DNA from 3 places in the Streptacidiphilus cavernicola genome. Region 1 is predicted to be linked to each of the others. Evidence: predicted binding sites of a transcription regulator. Region 1 holds the regulator's gene; each other region holds the start of a gene.
What was found. Region 1 encodes HrcA, which represses chaperone genes, less so after heat shock. Its sites were predicted from a motif close to TTNGCACTCNGNNNNNCNGAGTGCNAA; they were not measured.

Region 2: groL (chaperonin GroEL) is a predicted target of HrcA. The motif match lies at 2,444-2,470, and genes of this name have one in related genera.
Region 3: groES (co-chaperone GroES) is a predicted target of HrcA. The motif match lies at 2,484-2,510, and genes of this name have one in related genera.

What each region holds. Positions count from the first base shown of each region.
Region 1 covers NZ_JBHFAB010000004.1:204,891-208,842, forward strand. The annotation lists gene dnaJ (molecular chaperone DnaJ) at 1-751, opposite strand, end outside; gene hrcA (heat-inducible transcriptional repressor HrcA) at 806-1,837, opposite strand; gene htpX (zinc metalloprotease HtpX) at 2,041-2,961, shown strand; gene pspAB (PspA-associated protein PspAB) at 3,040-3,624, shown strand; gene ACEZDE_RS07305 (DUF3097 domain-containing protein) at 3,621-3,952, shown strand, end outside.
Region 2 covers NZ_JBHFAB010000001.1:373,449-377,400, forward strand. The annotation lists gene ACEZDE_RS01645 (DUF4031 domain-containing protein) at 1-198, opposite strand, end outside; gene ACEZDE_RS01650 (hypothetical protein) at 195-590, opposite strand; gene groL (chaperonin GroEL) at 700-2,325, opposite strand; gene ACEZDE_RS01660 (cold-shock protein) at 2,619-2,819, opposite strand; gene ACEZDE_RS01665 (MoaD/ThiS family protein) at 3,304-3,582, opposite strand; gene thrC (threonine synthase) at 3,579-3,952, opposite strand, start outside.
Region 3 covers NZ_JBHFAB010000006.1:235,347-239,298, forward strand. The annotation lists gene ACEZDE_RS10775 (MOSC domain-containing protein) at 1-147, shown strand, start outside; gene groL (chaperonin GroEL) at 258-1,889, opposite strand; gene groES (co-chaperone GroES) at 2,024-2,332, opposite strand; gene ACEZDE_RS10790 (THUMP-like domain-containing protein) at 2,537-3,730, shown strand; gene ACEZDE_RS10795 (polysaccharide deacetylase family protein) at 3,745-3,952, opposite strand, start outside.

The DNA of each region.
Region 1 (3,952 bases):
AGAGGTCGCCGGCCGGGCCACCGCCGGGGCCGACCTCGCCCTCGCCCGCGAGCTGGATCCGGGTGCCGTTGTCCACGCCGGCCGGGATCTTCACGGTCAGCGTGCGCCGGGCGCGGACCCGGCCGTCGCCGGCGCACTCCGGGCAGGGGGTGGGCACGACCGTGCCGAAGCCCTGGCACTGCGGGCACGGGCGCGAGGTCATCACCTGGCCCAGGAAGGACCGGGTGACCTGGGACACCTCGCCGCGTCCGCGGCACATGTCGCAGGTCTGCGCGGAGGTGCCGGGGGCCGCGCCCTCGCCGTTGCAGGTGGTGCAGACGACGGCGGTGTCGACCTGGATGTCCTTGGTGGTGCCGAACGCGGCCTCTTCGAGGTCGATGTCGATCCGGATCATCGCGTCCTGGCCGCGCCGGGTCCGCGAGCGCGGACCGCGCTGCCCGCCGCCGGCCGCGCCGAAGAAGGCGTCCATGATGTCGCTGAAGCCGAAGCCCGCGCCGGTGCCGAAGCCGCCGGGGCCCGCCCCGCCGCCGTTCGCCGACAGCGGATCGCCGCCGAGGTCGTAGACCTGCCGCTTGTTGGGGTCGGAGAGGACCTCGTAGGCGGCGTTGATCTCCTTGAACCGCTCCTGGGTCTTCGGGTCGGGGTTCACATCAGGGTGGAGTTCTCTCGCCAGCCGGCGGAACGCCTTCTTGATCTCGTCCTGACCCGCGTCACGCCGGACGCCGAGTACCGCGTAGTAGTCCGTGGCCACCAAAATGCTCCGCTTGTTTCTATTCGCGCCGACGTTCCCGACACCGCTGTAAGGCTAAGACGCGGCCAGGATCTGGCCGACGTACCGTGCAACCGCCCGGACCGCGCCCATCGTTCCCGGGTAGTCCATCCGCGTCGGCCCGAGCACCCCCAGTTTGGCGACGGTCTCGTCGCCCGAACCGTAGCCCACCGACACGACCGACGTGGAATTGAGCCCCTCGTAGGCGTTCTCGTGGCCGATGCGGACCATCATGCCCGCGTCGGCGGTCTCCCCGAGCAGCTTCAGCAGGACCACCTGCTCCTCCAGGGCCTCCAGCACGGGGGCGATGGTGAGCGGGAAGTCGTGCGGGAAGCGGGTCAGGTTGGCCGAGCCGCCGATCACGATCCGCTCCTCGGTCTGCTCCGCGAGCGCCTCGAACAGCGTGGTCAGCACCGCCGTGACGGAGCCCCGGTCCTCGCGTTCGAACGCCTCGGGCAGGTCCTGCACCAGCGTCGGCACCTCGGCGAACCGCTGGTTCGCGGCCCGGGAGTTGAGCCTGCTGCGGAGGTCGGCGAGCACCGTCTCGCCGACCGGGGCCGGGCAGTCGATCAGCCGCTGCTCGACCCGGCCGGTGTCGGTGATCAGCACCAGCATCACCCGGGTCGGCGTCAACGCGACGAGCTCCACGTGCCGCACGGTCGAACGGGAGAGCGAGGGGTACTGCACTACCGCGACCTGCCGGGTCAGCTGCGCCAGCAGCCGCACCGTGCGGGCCACCACGTCGTCCAGGTCCACCGCGTGGTCCAGGAAGCTGCCGATGGCCCGGCGCTCGGGCGCGGACAACGGCTTGACCTCGGTCAGCCGGTCCACGAACAGCCGGTAGCCCTTGTCGGTGGGCACCCGCCCGGCGCTGGTGTGCGGCTGGTGGATGTAGCCCTCGTCCTCCAGCGTCGCCATGTCGTTACGCACCGTGGCCGGCGACACGCCGAGGTTGTGCCGTTCCACCAGGGCCTTGGAACCGACCGGCTCCTCCGTCCCGACGTAGTCCTGGACGATGGCGCGCAGCACCGCCAGCTTGCGGTCGTCGAGCTTGCGCTCCTCATGCACGGGCCACGCACCTCCTGCCTCGGGGACTGGCACTGGGACTGGCATCCGGACTGGCACTCCGGCCGAACGAGTGCCAACGCCTGTTCGGCCAGTGTAAGCCGCGAGGCTACGCCACCGGAACGCCGGAGCCGTCCCGTACGTACCTGTTGGTAGGCCTTACAAGGCAGAATTGCAGGACAGGTCCTTTCTTGAGGAGTGGCACCATGCCCCGAACACGCTTCGCACCCGACCGCGGTCTCACCAGCCGGATGCTGCTGACGATGTTCTTCATCGGCCTCCTCTACGTCGTCTTCGTGGGCGCGCTGCTGGTGTTCCTGAAGGGGGCCTGGCTGATCATCGTGATCATCGCGGGCGGCCTGTTCGTCGCGCAGTTCTGGTTCAGCGACCGGATCGCCGCCTTCAGCATGGGCGCCAGGGAGGTCTCCGCCCAGGACTATCCGGAGCTGCACGGCACGGTCGACCGGCTGTGCGCCCTCGCCGACATGCAGAAGCCCAAGGTGGCGGTCGCCCAGAGTGACATTCCCAACGCCTTCGCCACCGGCCGCAACGAGAAGAACGCCGTGGTCTGCGTCACCACCGGGCTGCTGCGGCGGCTGGAGCCGGAGGAGCTGGAGGGCGTCCTGGCGCACGAGCTGTCGCACGTGGCGCACCGGGACGTGATGGTGATGACCATCGCCGGCTTCCTCGGCGTGCTGACCGGTGTGCTGACCCGGGTCGGGCTGCAGGCCGGCCTGTTCGGCGGCTTCAGCAGCCGGGACAACCGGGACGGCGACAACACCGGGATGATGCTGCTGGTCGTGATCGCGGTCAGCGCCGTCGCCTACACCATCAGCTTCCTGCTGACCCGGCTGCTGTCCCGCTACCGCGAGCTGTCCGCCGACCGCTCGGCCGCGCTGCTGACCGGGCGCCCCTCGGCGCTGGCCTCGGCGCTGACCAAGGTGAGCGGGCAGATGGCCTCGATCCCGACCGAGGACCTGCGCCGGGCGCAGCCGTTCAACGCCTTCTACTTCGCCCCTGCGGTCTCCGCGCGGGCCGCGGCCAGCCAGATGCTGTCCACCCACCCGTCGCTGCAGCAGCGGCTGGACCAGCTGGGCCGGATCTCCGCCGAGCTGGGCCGCCCGTAGGCTCCGGCCCGTAGTCTTCCGTCCTCTCTTCTTCCGTTCGACTCTTCCTCCGTTCGACGCCTACCGAGGAGTGACCCCATGGGGTTCCTGGACGCCCTGCTCGGCCACACCAAGCCGGTCAAACCCGACCTCGACCAGCTGTTCGGGCTGCCCTCGGCGGCGGTCACGCTGGAGGCCGCCGCCGACTTCAGGCCGACCGGCACCGGCTCGGTCTGCTTCTCCGCCGTCGAGGGCGGCGCCTTCGCCCAGGTCCAGCAGGACGTCCAGGCACTGCTGGACGCGGACGCCGGACGCGCGGGCGTGCCGATCGAGTCGAGCCGCGACTCCTACGGCTACACCTGGCTGACCGCCCGTCAGCCGGCCGAGGACATCGTCTCCCTGGTCAACGACGTGCACGCGGTGAACTCGGCCCTGGAGAGCACCGGCTTCGGCCCGCAACTGCTGTGCTCCCTGGTCAACTTCAGCGACCACCAGGGGCGGGCGCTGGCCCTGGTCTACCTCTACAAGCGGGGCACCTTCTACCCGTTCGCCCCGGTACCGGGCGCGGGCGAGAAGCGTGACAACGCGCTGGAGCTGCAGATCAAGGCGATGCTCGGGAACGACCTGCGGGTCGAGCAGGACCTGACCCGCTGGTTCCCGGTCTGGGGAGCGCCCGGCCTGTGACCCGTTCCTACGGCCCCGACCTCACCCCGCCCTGGAAGCGCTCGGTTCCCGCGCCCGAGGTGCCCGCCGAGCGGGATCTGGTGGTGGAGGAGGTCGGCACCGGATTCTGCGGCGCGGTGGTGCGCTGCGAGAAGACCGCCGAGGGCTTCACCGTCACGTTGGAGGACCGGCACCGTCGGCACCGGGTCTTTCCGATGACCCCGAGCGGCTTCCTGCTGGACGGCAAGCCGGTCACCCTGGTCCGCCCCGGCTCGGTCGCCCCGCCGGTCCCGGTCGCCCGCACCCGCACCGCCTCGGGCTCGGTCGCGGTGCAGGGCGTGCGGGCCCG
Region 2 (3,952 bases), on a different contig from region 1:
GGAGACCGGAACCGCCCCCGCCGCCACCGCCGCCTCGTACAACCGCGCCGGAACGTCGTAGTGGTCCCGCTCGAACCCCCGCGGGGGAATCTCCAGCCGCCGCGCGAACGCATGCAGCTCCGCGTAGGACGTGTCGCTGACCAGGTGCGACCACATCCGCCCGTGTCCGGGCCAACTCGGCGGGTCGATCAGGATCATGCGCCCAGCGCCCCGACCGCGGCGATCACCAGGCCCTCCTTCTCGCACACCCAGTGCGGATCGGGGCCCAGCTCGGGATCGACGCTCAGCGCCTGAAGCTCGCCCTCGACCGCGCAGGACCCGCACAGCGGCCAGCGGCCGTAAGCCTCCAGCAGGGCGTCCTGGATGTCCTGGGCGACCAGCCCGAGCAGGAACTCCACCCCGTCCGGCCACTGCTCGACCCACCAGCGGCGCTGGGCCACCGCGTCCTCCAGCATCGAGACCACCGCCGCGTCGGCGATGTCGCGTGAGGTCAGGTCCCGCAGCACGTCCGCGCGGGCGCTGTGCAGCGCGGCCTCGATGGCCGGGTCCGGTGTGCCTGCGGGGTTCACGGGGTTCTCGGCGGCGTCCATCCCCCCATTCTCCCAAACCCGGCGGCAGCCGGGAACGCAGCGAGGCGGCCCGCCCCCGAAGGGGAGGACCGCCTCGCTCAGGTACCGCTGATCCGGCCGGGGGCCAGGATCAGAAGTCCATGTCACCACCCGGCATGCCGCCGCCGCCCGCGGGGGCACCGGCCTTCTCGGGCTTGTCGGCGATGACCGCCTCGGTGGTCAGGAACAGCGCGGCGATGGAGGCCGCGTTCTGCAGGGCGGAGCGGGTGACCTTGGCCGGGTCGATGATGCCGGACGCGATCAGGTCGACGTACTCGCCGGTCGCGGCGTTGAGGCCCCAACCCGGCTGCAGGTTGCGGACCTTCTCGACCACGACGCCGCCCTCGAGGCCGCCGTTGAGGGCGATCTGCTTGATCGGGGCCTCCAGCGCGACCTTGACGATGTTGGCGCCGGTGGCCTCGTCGCCCTCCAGCTCCAGCTTCTCGAAGACCACCCCGGCCTGCAGCAGCGCAACGCCGCCACCGGCGACGATGCCCTCCTCGACGGCGGCCTTCGCGTTGCGGACGGCGTCCTCGATGCGGTGCTTGCGCTCCTTGAGCTCGACCTCGGTCGCCGCGCCGGCCTTGATCACGGCCACGCCGCCCGCGAGCTTCGCCAGGCGCTCCTGGAGCTTCTCGCGGTCGTAGTCGGAGTCGCTGTTGTCGATCTCGGCGCGGATCTGGTTGACCCGGCCGGCGACCTGGTCGCTGTCGCCGCCACCGTCGATGATGGTGGTCTCGTCCTTGGTGATGACGACCTTGCGGGCGGTGCCGAGCAGCTCCAGACCGGCGTTCTCCAGCTTCAGGCCGACCTCCTCGGAGATGACCGTGCCGCCGGTGAGGATGGCGATGTCGCCGAGCATGGCCTTGCGGCGGTCGCCGAAGCCCGGGGCCTTGACGGCGACGGACTTGAAGGTGCCACGGATCTTGTTGACCACCAGGGTCGACAGGGCCTCGCCCTCGACGTCCTCGGCGATGATCAGCAGCGGCTTGCCGGACTGCATGACCTTCTCCAGGATCGGGAGCAGGTCCTTGACCCCGCCGATCTTGGAGTTGGCGATCAGGATGTACGGGTCGTCGAAGGACGTCTCCATACGCTCCAGGTCGGTGGCGAAGTACGCCGAGATGAAGCCCTTGTCGAAGCGCATGCCCTCGGTGAGCTCAAGCTCCAGGCCGAAGGTCTGCGACTCCTCGACGGTGATGACGCCTTCCTTGCCGACCTTGTCCATCGCCTCGGCGATGAGCTCGCCGATCTGCGGGTCGGCGGCGGAGATGGAGGCGGTGGAGGCGATCTGCTCCTTGGTCTCCACGTCCTGCGCCTGCTCCAGCAGCTGGGCGGAGACGGCCGCCACGGCCTTCTCGATGCCGCGCTTCAGGGCCATCGGGTTGGCGCCGGCGGCGACGTTGCGCAGGCCCTCCCGGACCAGCGCCTGGGCCAGCACGGTGGCGGTGGTGGTGCCGTCGCCCGCGACGTCGTCGGTCTTCTTGGCGACCTCCTTGACGAGCTCGGCGCCGATCTTCTCGTACGGGTCCTCGAGCTCGATCTCCTTGGCGATGGAGACACCGTCGTTGGTGATCGTGGGGGCGCCCCACTTCTTCTCCAGGACGACGTTGCGGCCCTTGGGGCCGAGCGTGACCTTGACAGCGTCGGCGAGCTGGTTCATCCCGCGCTCAAGGCCGCGACGAGCTTCCTCGTTAAACGCAATGATCTTGGCCATGGAAGTGGTCCTCCCGGACAGGGTGGCTGCGAGTGGACCGCGCTGGCGCCCGCGACGGACGGTCCCGGCCGGCGACGGTCACTTCCCGTCGCGCCCGGAGCCTCACCTACCCGGCCCGTTGTCACTCTCTACCTCAGAGTGCTAACGCCAATGATTAGCACTCTCACCCCTTGAGTGCAAGCAGATGTCCGGAGCCCGACCCGGGACCCGGGGCCGGAAACGCCGGTAGGCCGCCGCCCCTGCTGGGGCATCGGCCTACCGGAAGGTCTGTCAGCGATCGCTCGACCGAGCGGTCACACCACGCGGACCATGTCCGCCTGCGGACCCTTCTGACCCTGCGAGATCTCGAACTCGACCCGCTGGCCCTCTTCGAGCGACCGGTACCCGTCCATCTGGATCGCGCTGTAGTGGACGAACACGTCCGCACCACCGTCGACCGCGATGAAGCCGTACCCCTTCTCCGCGTTGAACCACTTGACGGTGCCCTGAGCCATTCCGAACTCCCCTATTACTGGCCCTTTCACGGACCGCACTCCGCGGACCGGGCCGTGCCCCTGCGCGGCACGCAGTGCATCGACCGACGCTGAATGTATCCACTCCGATGCCCTCTGCAACAGGGCGCACGGCACAGAATTCTCGTCATTGTTTATCGGGCATAAGCCGATCAATATCGGCAAACCGCCACAAGATCGACGGGGCATACCGGTGTCATCCGGGCAAATCACCGGACAATTTCTCAGGAATCAGGCAGCCGTTTCCGGCATATGCCGTCTCGACCCGCGGGACGCCGGTGGCACAAGGGGTCAGGCCAGGCCCGGGGGAAGGTAATCGAAGGAACCGGAATGCACTCTACCTGCTCCGCGGACCCGTTCAGGACAGACCCCGGGCGACAATCGGCCATTGTCCGGCCGATGCGTTTCGGACATGCGAAGGGCGTCCCGGCCGAACGGCGGGGACGCCCCTTCCGGAGAACCGGGATCAGCAGCCGCCGGCGACCGCCGGGATGATGGAGATCGCGCCGCCGTCGGCGACGGCCGTGTCCAGGCCGTCCGCGAAGCGCACGTCGTCGTCGTTCACGTACACGTTCACGAAGCGGCGCAGCTTGCCGCTGTCGTCGAGGATGCGGCCGCGGATGCCGGTGTGGTTGGCCTCCAGGTCCTCGATCACGGCGGCGAGGGTCGCCCCCTCGGCCTTCACCTCGGCGGCGCCGCCGGTGTAGGTGCGCAGGATGGTCGGAATGCGGACGGAGACACTCATACGAGGCCAGCCTCTCGGAACGAGTCAAGGGTGGGGCGGATGGTGGCGGACAGGCCGGTGGTCGGTTCCACCGCGTCCAGGGTCTTCAGGCCGTCACCGGTGTTGAGGACCACGGTCTCGGCGGCCGGGTCGAGCAGGCCGTTCTTGATCAGCTTCTGCAGCACGCCCACGGTGACCCCGCCCGCCGTCTCGGCGAAGATCCCCTCGGTCCGCGCCAGCAGCTTGATCGCGTCGACCACCTGCTCGTCGTTGACGTCCTCCACCGCGCCGCCGGTGCGGCGGCAGATGTCCAGGACGTACGGGCCGTCGGCCGGGTTGCCGATCGCCAGCGACTTGGCGATGGTGTCCGGCTTCTGCGGCCGGATCACGT
Region 3 (3,952 bases), on a different contig from region 1:
TCCCGCCCGGACCACGGGGTCACCAGCGGCGTGGTCTTCCGCGCGCTCACCCTGGAGCCGGATCTGCTGCCGCTCCTGGTCGACGTTGAGGCCCTGGCCCCGCACCAGCGCGAACGGGCCCTGCGCCGGGTCCGCCAGGTGTACTGACCCTGGGGCGGACGCGAACGGGCGCGGGGAGCCGCGCCCGCCGACCCCGCACTCTCGTGCGAGGCAGGCGGGGCGGTTCCCCGCGCCCGTGCTGACCGTCGGTCGGACGCCTAGTGGCTGTGCCCGTGCCCGCCGTGCGCGTGCCCGGCGTCGGCCTCTTCCTCGGCCGGCTTCTCGACGACCAGGGTCTCGGTCGTGAGCAGCAGCGAGGCGATCGACGCGGCGTTCTGCAGCGCGGAGCGGGTGACCTTGACCGGGTCGATGACGCCGGCCTTGACCAGGTCGCCGTACTCGCCGGTCGCGGCGTTGTAGCCCTGGCCCTCGTCCAGCTCCGCCACCTTGCTGGTGATGACGTAGCCCTCAAGACCCGCGTTCTGGGCGATCCAGCGCAGCGGCTCGACCAGCGCGCGGCGGACCACGGCGACACCGGTCGCCTCGTCGCCGGTCAGGCCGAGCTTGTCGTCGAGCACCTTCTGGGCGTGCACCAGGGAGGCGCCGCCGCCGGCGACGATGCCCTCCTCGACCGCCGCGCGGGTCGCCGAGATGGCGTCCTCAAGGCGGTGCTTCTTCTCCTTGAGCTCGACCTCGGTGGCCGCGCCGACCTTGATCACGCAGACTCCGCCGGCCAGCTTGGCCAGGCGCTCCTGCAGCTTCTCGCGGTCCCAGTCCGAGTCGGTGCTCTCGATCTCGGCCTTGATCTGCGCGACCCGGCCGGCCACCTCGGAGGAGTCACCGGCGCCGTCGACGACGGTGGTGTTGTCCTTGGAGACGGTGACCCGGCGGGCGGTGCCCAGCAGGTCCAGACCGGCCTGGTCGAGCTTGAGGCCGACCTCCTCGGCGATGACGGTGGCACCGGTGAGGGTGGCCAGGTCGCCGAGCATGGCCTTGCGGCGGTCGCCGAAGCCGGGGGCCTTCACCGCGACGGCGTTGAAGGTGCCGCGGATCTTGTTGACCACCAGGGTCGACAGCGCCTCGCCGTCGACGTCCTCGGCGATGATCAGCAGGGGCTTGCTGGCGCCGCCCTGGAGGATCTTCTCCAGCAGCGGGAGCAGGTCCTGGATCGAGGAGATCTTGCCCTGGTGGATCAGGACGTACGGGTCGTCGAGGACGGCCTCCATGCGCTCCTGGTCGGTGACCATGTAGGGCGACAGGTAGCCCTTGTCGAACTGCATGCCCTCGGTGAACTCAAGCTCCAGGCCGAAGGTGTTCGACTCCTCGACGGTGATCACACCGTCCTTGCCGACCTTGTCCATCGCCTCGGCGATCAGGTCGCCGACCTGCTGGTCCTGCGCGGAGAGCGCGGCGACGGCGGCGATGTCCTCCTTGCCGTCGATCTCCCGGGCGACCGAGAGCAGGTGGTCCGACACGGCCTTGACGGCGGCGTCGATGCCCTTCTTGAGACCGGACGGGCCCGCGCCCGCGGCGACGTTCCGCAGACCCTCGTTGACCAGGGCCTGGGCCAGCACGGTGGCGGTGGTGGTGCCGTCGCCCGCGATGTCGTTGGTCTTGGTGGCGACCTCCTTGACCAGCTGCGCGCCAAGGTTCTCGTACGGGTCGTCGAGCTCGACCTCACGGGCGATGGTGACGCCGTCGTTGGTGATGGTCGGAGCGCCGAACTTCTTGTCGATGACGACGTTGCGGCCCTTGGGGCCGAGCGTCACCTTCACGGTGTCGGCCAGCTTGTTGACGCCGCGCTCGAGCGAGCGGCGGGCGTCCTCGTCGAACTTCAGGATCTTCGCCATGCTTAGGGTTTCCCTCTCAAACAACCGAGCCCGGACACCCGGTCTCACACAGTGAAGACTGGGGGCCCGGGCGGGGTCACGACTCTGCGGTCAGCGTCGCGGCTGCCGAAGCAGCCGGGTACTACGTCGCGCTGCTACTTCTGGACGATCGCGAGGACGTCGCGGGCGGAGAGCACCAGGTACTCCTCGCCGTTGTACTTGACCTCGGTGCCGCCGTACTTGCTGTAGAGCACGATGTCGCCGACGGCGACGTCGAGCGGCAGGCGCTGGCCGTCCTCGAACCGGCCCGGACCGACGGCCAGGACAACGCCCTCCTGGGGCTTCTCCTTGGCAGTGTCCGGAATGACCAGGCCAGAGGCCGTGGTCTGCTCGGCTTCGAGCGGCTGGACCACAATGCGGTCCTCGAGCGGCTTGATGGCAACCTTGGAGCTGGTGGTCGTCACGTTCCGACCTCCCCCTTCGGAGATCACGGGGTGATTCATGTCTTGGGTCGCAGAGGGTGTGGTGCGAGACCGTCGTCGCGGTGCCGGAATCGCCCCTCCGCGGGGTTAGCGCTCTCACCTGGAGAGTGCCAACGACGACACTAGGCCGCCGTTAGCACTCAGTCAACCAGAGTGCCAACGCGTTGCTTACGGGATGATGGCCGGGTGGAGATCGAATCGTTCCGTGCCCTGCTCACCGACGAGGGCCAGACCCTGCTGGCAGAGCTGCGCGGGCTAGCGCCGGGACAGGAGCTGGCGGTGGCCACCAGGCTGCGGCGTTCGCACCCGGCGGAACTCGTCTCGGCCGCGATCGGGCAGGCCGGGCTGCGGCAGCGGGCCGCGGCGAAGTTCGGCCCGGCCGACGCCCAGCGGATGTACTTCACCCCGGACGGCGTCGAGCAGGCCACCCGAACGAGTGTCGCCGAGTGGCGCGCGGCGCGGTTCCGCGCGCTGGGCGTACGCCGGATCGCGGACCTCTGCTCCGGGGTCGGCGGTGACGCGATCGCGCTGGCACGGGCCGGGATCGAGGTCCTTGCCGTCGACCGCGACCCGCTGACCTGCGCCGTCGCCGAGGCCAACGCGGCGGCGCTGGGCCTGGACGGCCTGATCAGGCAGCACTGCGGCGACGTCGCCGAGATCGGCCTCTCCGGCTTCGACGCGGTCTTCGTCGACCCGGCCCGGCGCGGCGGCCGGGGCGGCGGCGGCAAGGGCCGGATCTTCGACCCCGAGGCCTACTCGCCGCCGCTGAGCTGGGCGGTCGGCGCCGCCGGGAAGACCCGGTACGCCGCGCTCAAGGTCGCCCCCGGCATCCCGCACACGGCCGTGCCCGAGGGCACCGAGGCCGAGTGGGTCTCCGACGGCGGCGACGTCAAGGAGGCCGTGCTCTGGTTCGGCACCGACCCGGACCCGGCCGAGCCGCACCGCGCCACGCTGCTCCCCGGCGGCACCTGCCTCACCGGCGGCCGGCTGCCCGACCCGGAGCCGGGACCGGTGCTCCGCTACCTCTACGAGCCCGACGGCGCGGTGATCCGGGCCCACCTGGTCGCCGAAGCGGCCGAGCGGCTGGACGCCACCCTGATCGACCCGACCATCGCCTACCTCACCTCGGCGACGCTCCGTCAGACCCCTTACGCCACGGCCTACGAGATCACCGACACGCTCCCGTTCGGCCTGAAGAAGCTCAAGGCGCTGCTCCGCGAACGCGGCGTCGGCACCGTGGTCATCAAGAAGCGCGGCTCCGCGATCGAGCCGGAGGCCCTGCGCCGCAGGCTCAAGCCCGAGGGCCCGCACTCCTGCACGGTCTTCCTCACCCGCGCCGCCGGCGCCCCGGTGATGCTGCTGGGACAGCCGGTCCGCTGACGCTCCGGCAGGTACTAGGGCTTCTGGATGTAGTCGTCCAGGCGGGCGACGGTGAAGCCCTGTTCCTCGATCCGCTTGATCAGGTTGGCGAACATCTTGGTCATCGTCTCGCCCTTGAGCTCGGCCGGGCCCCGGAAGTGGGCCAGGATGATGTCCCCGTCCTGGAACTTGTGCACCGACGTCTGGTACTGCACGCCGGTGATCTGCATGCTCTCCTTCCAG